4 linked regions of the Pseudovibrio sp. Tun.PSC04-5.I4 genome follow. The protein of the gene in region 1 binds, or shares a complex with, the protein of each later gene. Links are inferred from orthologs where the notes say so. Each region holds a gene or a part of one and is shown in the gene's direction. Other genes may lie near its edges.

What was found.
Region 2: the proteins of accD (region 1) and accB are in contact, whole or in part, in a solved structure (PDB 8UXZ), measured with the Escherichia coli proteins. The link is inferred for Pseudovibrio sp. Tun.PSC04-5.I4 from one-to-one orthologs.
Region 3: the proteins of accD (region 1) and accC are in contact, whole or in part, in a solved structure (PDB 8UXZ), measured with the Escherichia coli proteins. The link is inferred for Pseudovibrio sp. Tun.PSC04-5.I4 from one-to-one orthologs.
Region 4: the proteins of accD (region 1) and BLS62_RS20355 are in contact, whole or in part, in a solved structure (PDB 8UXZ), measured with the Escherichia coli proteins. The link is inferred for Pseudovibrio sp. Tun.PSC04-5.I4 from one-to-one orthologs.

Annotation. Positions count from the first base shown.
Region 1 is NZ_FNLB01000006.1:2,991,927-2,995,641, forward strand. The notes cover bases 776-3,715. They hold accD (acetyl-CoA carboxylase, carboxyltransferase subunit beta), read left to right. Parts: upstream 776-1,755; coding sequence 1,756-2,676; downstream 2,677-3,715. Other genes in these bases: trpA (tryptophan synthase subunit alpha), read left to right, coding at 853-1,683; BLS62_RS19165 (bifunctional folylpolyglutamate synthase/dihydrofolate synthase), read left to right, coding at 2,782-3,715. In the rest of the region: trpS (tryptophan--tRNA ligase), read left to right, coding at 1-543.
Region 2 is NZ_FNLB01000006.1:1,788,444-1,792,202, forward strand. Bases 776-3,759 are described here. They hold accB (acetyl-CoA carboxylase biotin carboxyl carrier protein), read left to right. Parts: upstream 776-2,030; coding sequence 2,031-2,489; downstream 2,490-3,759. Other genes in these bases: BLS62_RS13340 (DsbA family protein), read left to right, coding at 776-1,504; accC (acetyl-CoA carboxylase biotin carboxylase subunit), read left to right, coding at 2,504-3,759. Outside these bases: BLS62_RS13335 (M48 family metalloprotease), read left to right, coding at 1-703; more of BLS62_RS13340, read left to right, coding at 761-775. UniProt on the Escherichia coli protein: This protein is a component of the acetyl coenzyme A carboxylase complex; first, biotin carboxylase catalyzes the carboxylation of the carrier protein and then the transcarboxylase transfers the carboxyl group to form malonyl-CoA.
Region 3 is NZ_FNLB01000006.1:1,790,313-1,793,905, forward strand. The notes cover bases 1-2,818. They hold accC (acetyl-CoA carboxylase biotin carboxylase subunit), read left to right. Parts: upstream 1-634; coding sequence 635-2,002; downstream 2,003-2,818. Other genes in these bases: accB (acetyl-CoA carboxylase biotin carboxyl carrier protein), read left to right, coding at 162-620; aat (leucyl/phenylalanyl-tRNA--protein transferase), read left to right, coding at 2,036-2,707; BLS62_RS13360 (DUF2155 domain-containing protein), read right to left, coding at 2,740-2,818. In the rest of the region: more of BLS62_RS13360, read right to left, coding at 2,819-3,285; BLS62_RS13365 (mechanosensitive ion channel family protein), read left to right, coding at 3,521-3,593. UniProt on the Escherichia coli protein: This protein is a component of the acetyl coenzyme A carboxylase complex; first, biotin carboxylase catalyzes the carboxylation of the carrier protein and then the transcarboxylase transfers the carboxyl group to form malonyl-CoA.
Region 4 is NZ_FNLB01000006.1:3,232,033-3,235,617, reverse strand. Bases 299-3,108 are described here. They hold BLS62_RS20355 (acetyl-CoA carboxylase carboxyltransferase subunit alpha), read left to right. Parts: upstream 299-1,130; coding sequence 1,131-2,087; downstream 2,088-3,108. Other genes in these bases: BLS62_RS20350 (L,D-transpeptidase family protein), read left to right, coding at 2,330-3,108; BLS62_RS20360 (DUF3108 domain-containing protein), read left to right, coding at 299-952. Outside these bases: more of BLS62_RS20360, read left to right, coding at 89-298; more of BLS62_RS20350, read left to right, coding at 3,109-3,496; BLS62_RS20345 (DUF429 domain-containing protein), read right to left, coding at 3,515-3,585. UniProt on the Escherichia coli protein: Component of the acetyl coenzyme A carboxylase (ACC) complex. First, biotin carboxylase catalyzes the carboxylation of biotin on its carrier protein (BCCP) and then the CO(2) group is transferred by the carboxyltransferase to acetyl-CoA to form malonyl-CoA.

The DNA of each region.
Region 1 (3,715 bases):
CCTAATCCTGAGCCAACTCATGATGCACCGGAAGAAATCTTCTTCCCAATCACAGAGCCAATGATCGCTGGTCCAGCAACCCGCATCATGAGCTTGCGTGATGGTAACAAGAAGATGTCCAAGTCTGACCCTTCTGATCTTTCCCGCATCAACCTGACAGATGATCAGGATACGATTGCGAAGAAGATCAAAAAGGCAAAGACTGATCCGGAAGCCTTGCCAAGTGAAGTTGATGGTTTGAAAGACCGCGCTGAAGCTGACAACCTTGTTGGCATCTACGCTGCACTGGCAGGCCGCACAAAAGCTGATGTTTTGGTAGAGTTTGGCGGACAACAGTTCTCAGCATTCAAGCCGGCCCTTTCTGAGCTTGCCGTTGAAAAGCTGGCACCAATGAACAGTGAAATGCGCCGCCTGATGGATGATCCAAGCACAATCGATGCTGTTCTCAGGGACGGTTCTGAACGTGCTGCTGCGATTGCTGAGCCCGTTCTGCATGATGTTCGTCGCATCATTGGCTTCCTTGAAAGCCGCCGGGGCGCGTAAGGTTCAATATCAATATTGAGAGAGCCGTGGATCATCTGCGGCTTTTTCTGTTTTCGGGTTCAACCTTTGGTTTCCAATGCAACTAAAGAAAGATCCGAAAACGCAATAGATTACTTGACGTATTGGTTAATTCGCGGCCTAAGAGGCCTATATCGCTGGATATTTTCTGTGGCCGTGCTTATTTCGCAGAAAATTGACCGGAAATGCGCTCTATTTGCGCTGTGTTTATTGACAGAGGGCTAGTTGCACCCCTACATCCTTGCTGATTGATAGGTGGGGCTTCCCCCAATACATCAGATGGTCGGATTAATGATTGAAACTCGTATTGATCGACGGTTCGCTAAGCTCAAGGCTGAAGGACGTCCTGCACTCGTAACCTTTATTACAGCAGGAGACCCGGACCTCGCCACCTCACAGGCTATTTTGGATGCACTTCCAGAAGCTGGAAGTGACGTTATTGAGCTTGGAATGCCGTTTTCCGACCCTATGGCTGAAGGTGTGCCAATCCAGCTCGCGACGCAGCGGTCTCTGGGCAATGGCCACACCATGAATAAAACGCTCCAAATGGTGCGTGATTTCCGACAGAAAGACAACGAAACACCAATCGTTCTGATGGGGTACTACAACCCTATTTTCGTACGTGGTAGTGCAGCTTTTGTGAAAGAAGCTCGCGAAGCTGGTGTTGATGGTCTGATTGTTGTTGATGTGCCTGCTGAAGCAGATGACGAACTCTGCATTCCGGCAATTGAAGGCGGTATAAACTTTATCCGCCTAACCACACCAACAACTGATGACAAACGTTTGCCGACTGTTCTCGCCAATACTTCTGGTTTCGTTTACTACGTTTCCGTTACTGGTGTGACCGGCGCAGCAGCTGCTGATACGGCAGATGTTGCGAAGGCAGTCGGGCTTATCAAATCCCACACCGATCTTCCTGTTGCTGTTGGTTTTGGCATCAAAACCGCAGAACAGGCTGAAAAAATTGGCAAATACGCTGACGGTGTTGTGGTTGGCTCTATCCTTGTTGAGGCTATTCGGAAGAGCCTTGACGAAAACGGTAAGGCCACAAATCAGACACAAGCTGCTGTTACCGACCTTGTGAACTCACTACGTGTGGGTGTAGAAAAAGCTCGGAAATAAGCATTGCTTTACGTATGGCCCTTTTAATGGTCATTAAAAATTGAAAACGAAATTAGAGACAGGCGGCTGCCCGTGAACTGGATTAATAACGTTGTTCGGCCGAAAATCCGCAGCTTTCTTGAAAAGCGCGAAACGCCGGAAAACCTTTGGATCAAGTGCCCTGAAACCGGCGAGATGGTGTTTCACCGCGACTTGGAGGCAAACCAGTGGGTTGTGCCGAATTCCAACTTTCACATGCGGATCACCAGCAAGAAGCGCTTAGAGTACTTCTTCGATAATGGTGAATTCACGAAGATCGAGACTCCAGAAGTCGCTATCGACCCGCTGAAGTTCCGCGACCAACGCAAGTATGTTGACCGTCTGAAAGACGCAAAAGCCAAGACCGAGCTTGATGACTCCGTTTTGGTTGCGACTGGTAAGGTCAACGGCTACGACATGACGACTGCTGTGCAGGACTTTGCCTTTATGGGTGGTTCTCTTGGTATGGCAGCTGGTGAAGCTATCATTCGCGGCATCGAAGTTGCTCTCGAGAAGAAAACACCATTCGTTATGTTTGCTGCTTCTGGTGGCGCACGGATGCAGGAAGGTATCCTGTCACTGATGCAGCTGCCACGCACAACGGTTGCCGTGCAGATGCTTCGTGAAGCTGGGTTGCCGTACATTGTGGTTCTCACCAACCCAACAACGGGCGGTGTTACAGCTTCCTACGCGATGCTTGGCGATGTGCAGATTGCAGAACCGAATGCATTGATCGGCTTTGCTGGCCAGCGCGTGATTGAACAGACAATTCGCGAGAAACTGCCAGAAGGCTTCCAGCGTTCTGAATACCTTCGTGATCACGGCATGATCGATATGGTCGTTCACCGTCATGACATGAAAGAAACTATTTCCAAACTGTGTAACCTGCTGTTGAAGCGGGAGACTTTGCTGCCAGAGCTTAACGAAGAGCCTGTTGAAGCGGAAGTAAGCACAGAGGTTGCGGTAACCTCCTAAGCTCTTACTGCTTGTGGACTTACGCATTGAATTTTAAAGTCCGGCATAATCGTGCCGGACTTTTTCTTTATCTGGATGTCCTACGAGATTTGAAAGCGGATCAAAATGAACAAAATCAATGCCGCCCTTGATCGTCTGATGAAACTTCATCCCGATGAGATTAATTTGTCTCTAGACCGCATGCTTCGCATTTTAAAGGCGCTGGGGAGCCCTGAGAAGAGCGTTCCACCAATCTTTCATATCGCAGGGACGAACGGCAAAGGTTCAACTGGTGCCTCCATCAGGGCACTGCTAGAGGCGCAAGGGAAACGAGTTCACGTTTATTCGTCTCCACATCTGGTTCGCTTTAATGAGCGCATACGGTTGGGGTCAACTGGCAAGTTCGTCGACGACGATGCATTACTTGTGGCCATTGAACGGGTTGAAAAAGCCAATGGCGGAGAAGAGCTCACCTTCTTTGAGGCAACGACAGCGGTGGCATTTTGCCTTTTTGCAGATACGCCCGCTGATTATCTCGTTCTGGAAGTTGGTTTGGGTGGTGTTTTGGATGCAACCAATGTCATTGAAAAACCACTGGTGAGTGTGATTACGCCAATCTCCAAGGATCACGAAAACTTTTTGGGTAACAGCCTTGAAGGGATCGCGCTGGAAAAAGCGGGAATTATCAAACCCGGATGCCCTGTGGTGGTTGGACCACAGACCGATGCTATTCGCGATTTAATTGAAAACACGGCTGGACGTCTTCGTGCTCCAGTTTGGTTTCAGGGTCAGGAGTTTTCCGCCTGGGACGAGGGGGGACGGCTCGTTTATCAAGATGAGTTGGGCCTGTTAGATTTGTCTCCACCAAAGCTTGCCGGCTTCCATCAAATCTCAAACTCCGGCCTGGCACTTGCAGCGATCCGCGCAGCAGGCTTGCTTGAGGGAGATGATGCGCAAAACGTTTGCGACAAGGCACTCCGCTCCATCAATTGGCCAGCGCGGATGCAGCCGCTTTATGAAGGCGCGTTGTTTGATGAGCTTCCGAAAAACTGTGAAATCT
Region 2 (3,759 bases), 1.2 Mb from region 1 along the record:
TCGCGCGCGTTTTAACGCTTTGCAGACCAAGGCTCAAAAGGGTAAGTACTTCGACAAGGCCGATTCAAAACAGCTGCAACTGAAGCATGACATGGTCAAAGCAAAGCTTTTAGCCTTCACCAGTCATAAGAACACAGTTTATCGCGCCTACCCGGAAAAAGACAAAAGCCTGCCAGCGCAGTATGCCCGCGCAATTGCAAGCATGCGCTCCGAAAGACCGGCAAAGGCTGTCAAAAAAATTGACGCATTGATCGCCAAGATTCCAAATTATCCGTATTTTTATGAAATCAAGGGCCAGGCATTGCTTGAAGGTGGCAAACCAAAATCGTCTATTGCTCCCTTCCGGAAAGCTCTTTCCCTCTACCCCGGCAACCCGCAGTTTGAAATATGGCTTGGGTTCGCCATGGTTGCATCAAACGACAAAAAACATCTAAAGGAAGCCAAAAAGATCCTTAGCAGCGCCCTGCGAAAAGACAAATATTCCATGACTGGATATTCGCAACTCGCCATTGCAAATGCGCGCTTGGGAGATATTGCAGGAGCAGATTTGGCGACCGCTCAAAGTCATATGGCACGTGGAGATACCCGCAATGCACAACGCTATGCGAAGCGTGCTCAAAAAAAGTTGAAGGTTGGCTCGCCTGCTTGGCAACAAGCTGATGATATACTGTCAGTCAAAGTGTTCCAGGGAGCACGTCGTTAAAGCGAAAAGATCGAGCCAAAATACCAATAAAGCCCAAACAGGGCCACAGGAGACGTCATGATTAAGTTTATTCGCCGTGCTGCTATTACATGCGCAGCGACACTGGCCCTGCTGCCAGCAACATTTTCGGCGCAGGCAGAAACGGTGAACCGTGCTGAAGTCGAAACAATCATCAAGGAATATTTGGTTGCGAACCCGGAAATCGTTTTGGAAGCTCTTCAGGAGTTGGATAAACGCCGTGTTGCAGATGAGGAAACCGCACGTAAGTCCTCAATTTCAGGTCTCTCTGATGAAATCTACAACAGCGAAAACCAAGTCGTTCTGGGCAACCCGGATGGCGACGTCACTCTGGTTGAACTGTTTGACTATAACTGTGGGTACTGCAAACGCGCTCTTTCCGACCTTATCCGTTTGATTGACGAAGACAAAAACCTCCGTGTGGTTCTGAAAGAATTCCCTGTTCTTGGCAAACCATCTCAGGAAGCTGCACGCGTCGCCATCGCTGTTGCAGAAGTTGCTCCTGAGAAATACGAGGACTTCCACCTTGCTATGCTCGGCCAACCAGGTCGCGCTAATCTGGCCAGTAGCCTGAAAGTAGCAAAAGATCTTGGCATCTCTGATGCTGATCTGGAAAAATCCATGAAGTCAGATCGCGCGGCAGTTACTTTCCAGGAAGTTTTCTCTATTGCTGAACAGCTTGGCATCACTGGCACACCTTCATACATCCTGGGCGATGAAGTGATTGTAGGTGCAGTTGGATACGACACATTAAAGGAAAAAATTGCAGCTGAGCGCGAATAACATAGCTGCAATACAGCAATTCAACGCATTTTGGGTTGCTTTACCCTTAAGAACTTAAATCAGAGCGGACAAAGGCCTTTTCCTTAGTCCGCTCTGATCATATAAGAAGACCAGTTGATGTTTATCTGGCTGATTTTACTTTACCATTACGTCAAGTGAACAGCGCCCATTGCACTGAGAATTTGAGTTCGAATTGGGTACGTATACGCAATTTCATTTGCGTACTTTTGAGTAAATCAGAGGGAACGTTGCCCTTTTGCGCGGATAAACACGATATTGCCTTATGCGCAGCTTAGGCACAGCGGATGCATACTTTTTGAAAGTCCGCATCTCGCAAATAGAGAATTAATGGCTATCTGAGCAGGACATAGTTGACTGCTTACATAGTTCATTCAGTCAGAAGATCCTGAGTTTGCTCTGAGCAAAAGGATTTTCGCAGATAATTGACGGCCAACCTTGCTGCAAAATCGCGTTGGGGGCCAAACCGAAAGCACCTGATTGAAATCAGGGCATTTCGAACTGGACGATGAAAACGATGACGAAAGAAACTAAGTTTGATCAGGAACTGATCCGTCAGCTCGCAACTTTGCTGGACGAAACAAACCTGACCGAAATCGAAGTGGAACACAAAGACCTCCGCGTTCGTGTCGCTCGTCAGATGACATTCAGCGCAGCAGCACCGGCTCCAGTTGCCGCTCCTGTACCGGCTGCTCCTGTAGAAATTGCGGTCTCTGCTGACCCTGCGTCTCATCCAGGTGCTGTGACCTCCCCGATGGTTGGTACCGCTTACCTTGCTGCTGAACCTGGCGCTGCAAACTTTATTGAAATTGGCAAGTCCATCAAAAAGGGTGACACGATCCTGATTGTGGAAGCTATGAAAACAATGAACCAGATCCCTGCACCAAAATCTGGTACAGTTTCTGCCATTCTGGTTGACGATGGTCAGCCGGTTGAATTTGGTGAACCACTCATCATCATCGAATGACAGGCGAAATCCCTATGTTCTCAAAGATCCTCATCGCAAACCGCGGCGAGATCGCACTCCGCATCCTTCGGGCCTGTAAAGAGCTTGGCATTCGCACTGTAGCGGTCCACTCTACTGCCGACGAAGATGCAATGCATGTGCGTCTTGCTGACGAAAGTGTTTGTATCGGTCCCCCTGTTGCGCGTGACAGTTACCTCAACATTCCGCAGATTCTGGCTGCCTGTGAAATCACTGGCGCCGATGCGGTACACCCGGGGTACGGGTTCCTCTCTGAGAATGCCCGCTTTGCGGAAATTCTTGAGGCGCACGGCATTACCTTCATCGGCCCAACTTCTGAGCACATCCGTGTGATGGGCGATAAGATTCAGGCCAAGATCACGGCGATCGAACTGGGCATTCCAGTTGTACCAGGGTCCGATGGCGGCATTACCCCCGAAGACGACGTCCACGCTATTGCCAACGAGGTCGGGTATCCGGTTCTTGTAAAGGCTGCAGCAGGCGGCGGGGGCCGCGGTATGAAAGTCGCTCTAACAGCTGCTGACCTCGACGTAGCCATCTCTACAGCCCGTTCAGAATCCAAAGCTGCCTTTGGTGATGACGCTCTGTACATGGAAAAGTACCTTAGCAAACCTCGCCACATTGAGGTGCAGGTCCTTGGTGACGGTCAAGGCAACGCGGTTCACCTTGGTGAACGCGACTGTTCCTTGCAGCGTCGCCATCAGAAGGTTTTCGAAGAGTGTCCATCCCCTGCTCTGAATGAAGAGCAGCGTCATGAAATCGGCGAAATTTGTGCTGACGCCATGCGCAAGCTCAAGTATCGTGGCGCAGGCACCATCGAATTTCTCTATGAAAACAACGAGTTTTATTTCATCGAAATGAACACTCGTTTGCAGGTGGAACATCCTGTAACTGAAATGGTAACTGGCATTGACCTCGTGATCGAACAGATCCGTATCGCTGCCGGCGCAACCCTTTCAATGAGTCAGGAAGATGTACGCTTCACAGGTCACTCCATTGAGTGTCGCATCAACGCGGAACACCCACTGACCTTCGCACCGTCTCCGGGCACGATCACATACTACCACCCACCGGGTGGTTTGGGCGTGCGTGTGGATTCTGGCGTTTATCAGGGCTACAAAGTTCCTCCACACTATGACAGTCTGATCGGTAAGCTCATCGTTCATGGCCGCACGCGTGTGGAATGTATGATGCGCCTGCGCCGTGCTCTCAGCGAATTCGTGGTTGATGGTATCAACACAACGGTTCCGCT
Region 3 (3,593 bases), 1.2 Mb from region 1 along the record:
ACATAGTTGACTGCTTACATAGTTCATTCAGTCAGAAGATCCTGAGTTTGCTCTGAGCAAAAGGATTTTCGCAGATAATTGACGGCCAACCTTGCTGCAAAATCGCGTTGGGGGCCAAACCGAAAGCACCTGATTGAAATCAGGGCATTTCGAACTGGACGATGAAAACGATGACGAAAGAAACTAAGTTTGATCAGGAACTGATCCGTCAGCTCGCAACTTTGCTGGACGAAACAAACCTGACCGAAATCGAAGTGGAACACAAAGACCTCCGCGTTCGTGTCGCTCGTCAGATGACATTCAGCGCAGCAGCACCGGCTCCAGTTGCCGCTCCTGTACCGGCTGCTCCTGTAGAAATTGCGGTCTCTGCTGACCCTGCGTCTCATCCAGGTGCTGTGACCTCCCCGATGGTTGGTACCGCTTACCTTGCTGCTGAACCTGGCGCTGCAAACTTTATTGAAATTGGCAAGTCCATCAAAAAGGGTGACACGATCCTGATTGTGGAAGCTATGAAAACAATGAACCAGATCCCTGCACCAAAATCTGGTACAGTTTCTGCCATTCTGGTTGACGATGGTCAGCCGGTTGAATTTGGTGAACCACTCATCATCATCGAATGACAGGCGAAATCCCTATGTTCTCAAAGATCCTCATCGCAAACCGCGGCGAGATCGCACTCCGCATCCTTCGGGCCTGTAAAGAGCTTGGCATTCGCACTGTAGCGGTCCACTCTACTGCCGACGAAGATGCAATGCATGTGCGTCTTGCTGACGAAAGTGTTTGTATCGGTCCCCCTGTTGCGCGTGACAGTTACCTCAACATTCCGCAGATTCTGGCTGCCTGTGAAATCACTGGCGCCGATGCGGTACACCCGGGGTACGGGTTCCTCTCTGAGAATGCCCGCTTTGCGGAAATTCTTGAGGCGCACGGCATTACCTTCATCGGCCCAACTTCTGAGCACATCCGTGTGATGGGCGATAAGATTCAGGCCAAGATCACGGCGATCGAACTGGGCATTCCAGTTGTACCAGGGTCCGATGGCGGCATTACCCCCGAAGACGACGTCCACGCTATTGCCAACGAGGTCGGGTATCCGGTTCTTGTAAAGGCTGCAGCAGGCGGCGGGGGCCGCGGTATGAAAGTCGCTCTAACAGCTGCTGACCTCGACGTAGCCATCTCTACAGCCCGTTCAGAATCCAAAGCTGCCTTTGGTGATGACGCTCTGTACATGGAAAAGTACCTTAGCAAACCTCGCCACATTGAGGTGCAGGTCCTTGGTGACGGTCAAGGCAACGCGGTTCACCTTGGTGAACGCGACTGTTCCTTGCAGCGTCGCCATCAGAAGGTTTTCGAAGAGTGTCCATCCCCTGCTCTGAATGAAGAGCAGCGTCATGAAATCGGCGAAATTTGTGCTGACGCCATGCGCAAGCTCAAGTATCGTGGCGCAGGCACCATCGAATTTCTCTATGAAAACAACGAGTTTTATTTCATCGAAATGAACACTCGTTTGCAGGTGGAACATCCTGTAACTGAAATGGTAACTGGCATTGACCTCGTGATCGAACAGATCCGTATCGCTGCCGGCGCAACCCTTTCAATGAGTCAGGAAGATGTACGCTTCACAGGTCACTCCATTGAGTGTCGCATCAACGCGGAACACCCACTGACCTTCGCACCGTCTCCGGGCACGATCACATACTACCACCCACCGGGTGGTTTGGGCGTGCGTGTGGATTCTGGCGTTTATCAGGGCTACAAAGTTCCTCCACACTATGACAGTCTGATCGGTAAGCTCATCGTTCATGGCCGCACGCGTGTGGAATGTATGATGCGCCTGCGCCGTGCTCTCAGCGAATTCGTGGTTGATGGTATCAACACAACGGTTCCGCTGTTCACAGAACTTCTCGACAATCAGGATATCGCCAATGGCGCCTATGATATTCATTGGTTGGAGAAATTCTTGGAAACGCACATCGCAGCACAGAACTCAGAGAAAAACTGAGGAGATCAGTAGAGGAGCAATGACAGTTCCAGCATGGACTTAGAGATTACACCACAAATTCTGCTCAAGGCATATGCTTGTGGCATCTTTCCAATGGCTGAGACTGCGCACTCTCCTGAACTTTTCTGGATAGATCCCGAGCGGCGAGGTATCTTGCCGCTCGACTCATTTCATATCCCTAAGCGACTCTCACGGACGGTTCGCTCAGATCTCTATACAATCCGCGCATCGCGTGATTTTAACTCCATCATTTCCCTCTGCGCCACCACCACTTCAATACGCAAAGAAACATGGATCAACCCTGAAATCAGAAAGCTTTACACGGAGCTTTTTGAAATGGGGTATTGCCATACTATTGAAGTTTATAACGATGCTAAGGAGCTCGTGGGCGGCCTTTATGGTGTTTCCTTGGGCGGAGCATTCTTCGGGGAAAGCATGTTCTCACGAGCGCGAGACGCATCCAAAGTGGCACTTGTCCATCTTTACGCTCGTCTTCTCTATGGAAATTACAAGTTGCTAGATGCTCAATTCGTGACCGAGCACTTGGAGCAGTTTGGAGCTACTGAAGTTCTTAAGCAGGATTACAACACCTTGCTTGACGATGCGCTCACCGTACATGGAGATTTCAACGCACTCCCGCAAGACACGTCCGGCAAACGAATACTGGAAATAATTGCGGAGCTGCGCCCAGCAGCTCAGGCGTAATTAAGATGATTCACGCCGCAAAACAGTCAGTTTTACTGCAGTTTAGCTAGAACTTTTGGCCGGGGAAGCGGAATTTCGCCGGACGCCACAAAATCATCGCCAGCAAGGTCATCAGTTTCCGCAACAATATCAACCGCAGGGCCAGCATATCCTTCAGGCTGCGGCACTGAAGTCGATTTCCTGCAGTTAATCAACCAGATATCATAAACACTGTGCTCAACCGCGTTTACGCCAGGGTTAGATGCAAACATCCAACCACTAAAGATGCGACGCACTTTGCTATCAAGCGTCAACTCATCTACTTCAATAAACGCAGTGGTTTGTGCAGCTTCTGTCAGGGGGCGGGAGTTACAAACGCGCGGTGTCACTTGCAAGGCGCCAAATTGCACTGTTTCATCAATGTACACGTCAAACGTGGTGATCCGGCCTGTAATTTTATCGAGCCCTTTGAAGACAGCAACAGGGTTTTTGACTGGCGTCTGAGCCTGAGCAGGCACCGAAAAAGCTGCTCCGCTTATGAGTGTAGCAAGTGCGCAAAATGCGACACGCCCCAAATATTTACGCATTGTGAAACCCATAAAACCTTCCGGCAGCAATTGATTCATAAGCCCAAGCAGGTATGGGCTTAGCATTGGAATGCCGCTGGGAAAAGGCCAGAACGAGGCAAACAGACGGCAATCGCCGAGGAATCTCAGCTAACCCACAAGCGTTGCTCAGAAGTCACGGTTTATCCGACAAATACCCTGTGAATTTTACTCAAATCACATCCCCTTCTTTCTCGAAATCCTTCAGTGTCGCTGTTTTTATAGGAGGATGAACGAGTTAGCATCCAAGATAATCAAACCAATGCCGCAGCTCCAATCATCCATAAATGGCTCTTATGTCG
Region 4 (3,585 bases), 240 kb from region 1 along the record:
TCTTTAAATGACTTTGAATTTTTTGTTTAGTTTCCTGAGTTCTCAAGCTGACAGGCACCAATGTCTGCGGCTGCGGAGGTACAGTATCGTGCGAGTAACAGTTTCTAAGGTTTGCAATTTTGTTAGCAAATCGAGCGTAATAGCCATCGCAGCACTTTCATTTAGCACACTATCCACAGCCGCATTGGGGAAAACCGAGCGACTTGGTGGTGTCTACAGAATTTCTTATGCAGGCTTCACTGTGGGCAAAGGCTCGTTCTCGCTCATCCTGCGAGATAACGCCTATTCTGCCAAAGTCGGCATGGAGCCTGCCGGTATCGGAACCTTGTTCTCCACAGGTAAAGGAGGAGCGCAGGCAACCGGGTGGATGAAGGGCGCGAAAATCCTGCCAAGCACCTACACCATGGCATCCCGTGCCTCCAACCGGGATTTCTATGTAAATCTGGGTCAGGGCTCTGGGCATGTTCGCACCACTCAGGTCACACCAAAATACAAGCCGTCCAAGACCCGCGTTAAGGTCACCGGCAAACACAAGCTCAATGCGATGGACCCGCTCAGCGCTGCAATTGTGCGTGCCCCATCCATTTCCAAAGTGCTTGATCCTTCAGTATGCGACCGCGAATTGCCGATTTATGATGGTTGGGCGCGCTTTGATATTAAGATGAAATTCAAGGAAGTGCGCGAGGTTTCTGGAAACGGGTACAACGGACCAGTCGTTGTTTGTACAGCACGCTGGAAGCCAATTGCCGGGCATCGCCCAGAACGCAAGTCCGTTCAATACCTGGCAAACAATGCTGAGATTGAGACTTGGCTTGCCCCAATTGGAAACACACGCATCCTTTTTCCATACAAAGTATCTATTCCTACATCGACCGGAACTCTGGTTTTAGAAGCTGCGGAACTCGACATGCCGCACTCCGCAAAGCCGCGCAAAAAAACAGCTTCACGATAGGAAACATGTTTTTATTCGTAGTTCTTCTTGTTTGAGAGGGTTCAAACACCCACATCTGTGATGCAAAGCCTTGACAGACGTCCCCTCTATCGCCAGTGTCGCGCCAAAATTATAGCGCGGTCCAACGCCTTTTCGTCGGCGGGTCCTGCCTGCTGATTGTTACGAGTGAATATCCAATATGCGCAGTTACCTCGAATTCGAAAAACCAGTCGCCGACCTTGAAGGCAAAGTTCAGGAACTGAAGATCCTCGCTGAAGGTGGTGAAGCAGTTGACGTGGAAGATGAGATTACTCGTCTTCAGGAAAAAGCTGATCAAGCGCTCACCGACATCTACTCGCGTTTGACGCCTTGGCAAAAAACTTTGGTGGCTCGCCACCCAGACCGCCCACATTCCCTTGATTACATCAGCACCCTTATTTCTGACTTCACACCGCTTGCAGGTGATCGCAAATTCTCCGAGGATTGCGCCATCATCGCCGGGTTTGGTCGTTTTCGCGGTCAGTCTGTTGCTATCCTGGGTCAGGAAAAGGGCCACAACACCGAGACCCGCTTGAAGCACAATTTCGGCATGGCGCGTCCAGAAGGCTACCGTAAAGCGGTACGCATCATGGAAATGGCCAACCGCTTCAACATTCCGGTGATCTCTCTTGTTGACACAGCAGGCGCCTACCCTGGCATCGGCGCTGAAGAGCGCGGCCAGGCAGAAGCCATTGCACGCTCAACAGATGCATGTCTCGGCCTTGGCGTTCCAAACGTGACCATTATTATTGGTGAAGGCGGCTCCGGCGGCGCAATCGCGATTGCAACCACCAACCACGTTGCGATGCTTGAGCACTCCATCTACTCAGTGATCTCCCCAGAAGCAGGCGCTTCCATTCTTTGGCGTGACAGCACACGCGCACAGGATGCTGCGACCAATATGAAGATCACTGCAGAAGATCTCTCTTCCTTCCGCGTTATTGATGAGATCATCAAAGAGCCAATCGGCGGTGCTCATCGCGCAAAAGAAATCGTGATTGATCGTGCTGGTGCAGCCATTGAGGCAGCTCTTGGCAAGTTCGCAGGCATGTCCCCGGAAGCTCTGAAAAAGCAGCGTCGGGAGAAGTTCTTACGTATAGGTCGTGAACTGAGCTGATTCGAACCTACGATTTATTGCAGGCCCCCCTTAAATTTTGTATAAAAGGCATCAGATTAAGTCTGGTGCCTTTTTTGTTTGATCAAATCAAGCAAGGGAGCAAGGGCATCAACAGGGAGTACCCCTCAATCTCCTAATGTCTTATCTGCGGTAAGAATACGTCAACCTTAACCCAGATAGTCTAAGTGTAGAGTTGAGATTGGGGTTCGGGCAGAATAGCCCCAGCATGGTGGGTCAAACACATGATGACAGTGTTTCAGAGAAAAACTGGCAAAAGCGTAAAGCGCGCAGCTGCGCTTGCACTGGCTTTAACGCTAGCAGCTTGTCAGGGATCAGAATTTGGCTCCGAAAAGCATCAGCAGCCCGTTAGCCGAAGTCTCTCTAAAAAGATGAACTCCAAGGATATGGGGCTCAAATCTCCTATCATGGTACGTCTTTTCAAGCAGGAATCAGAGCTGGAAGTTTGGAAGCAAACCAAATCTGGCCAGTATGCCCTTTTGGAAACGTTCGAGATCTGTAAATGGTCCGGCAAACTCGGCCCCAAAATCAAAGAGGGTGACCGTCAAGCGCCAGAGGGATTTTATAATATCTCTCCCGGCCGCATGAATCCGTTTTCCTCATACTACCTCTCCTTCAACCTTGGCTTCCCAAACAAGTTTGACCGCGCGCACAACCGCACAGGCTCCAACCTGATGGTGCATGGTGCCTGTTCCTCCGCTGGCTGTTACGCCATGACTGACGAGCAGATTGCAGACATCTACGCCATGGGACGCGACAGCTTCCTAGGGGGTCAGCGCAAATTTCAGGTTCAGGCGTTCCCATTTCGCATGACAGCAGTCAATATGGCGAAAAACGCAGGCTCCGAACATTACGAATTCTGGAAAATGCTGAAGCGTGGCTCTGATCATTTTTCAATCACCAAACGCCCACCTGCAATTGAAGTATGCAACAAGCAATATGTCTTTGATGCAAAAGCTGACAGACGTGGCGATAAGTTTGACGCCACAGGCGCATGCCCTGCCTATACAGTTCCTGAGAATATTGCCGTAGCTGTTGCCGAAAAACAAAACAAGGATGCCCGGGAAACTGCAGCAACCCTCATTGCGATGGAAACCACAAAGCGTCGCAAACAAAAGATTGCTACATTCTTTGGTGGCGCTTCAACAACAGATGCAGCTGCTCAACAGGAGCCAAATGCAACACCTGTAAATGTTGAGGCGGCAAAAGTGCTGGCCCTGACTCCAGAACAATCTCCTCCTGCTGCAAAGAAAGCATCAGAGAACGAACGGGCCTTCAGCTATTTCACATCGCTGTTCTCAACCAGTCGTGTATCTGAAGAGAAAAAGGTTGTCGCAGAAGTGGATGCCCTACTTCCAGGAGCTCCAGCCCCGCGCATCAAACCTCAATAACTTCGGCTTGAGGCTACATTAAGCCCAGATCGCCATGCGCAGGCCGCGTTCGCCTCGCCGGTAATCAGTGGGGAATGGCTCTGCCTGCC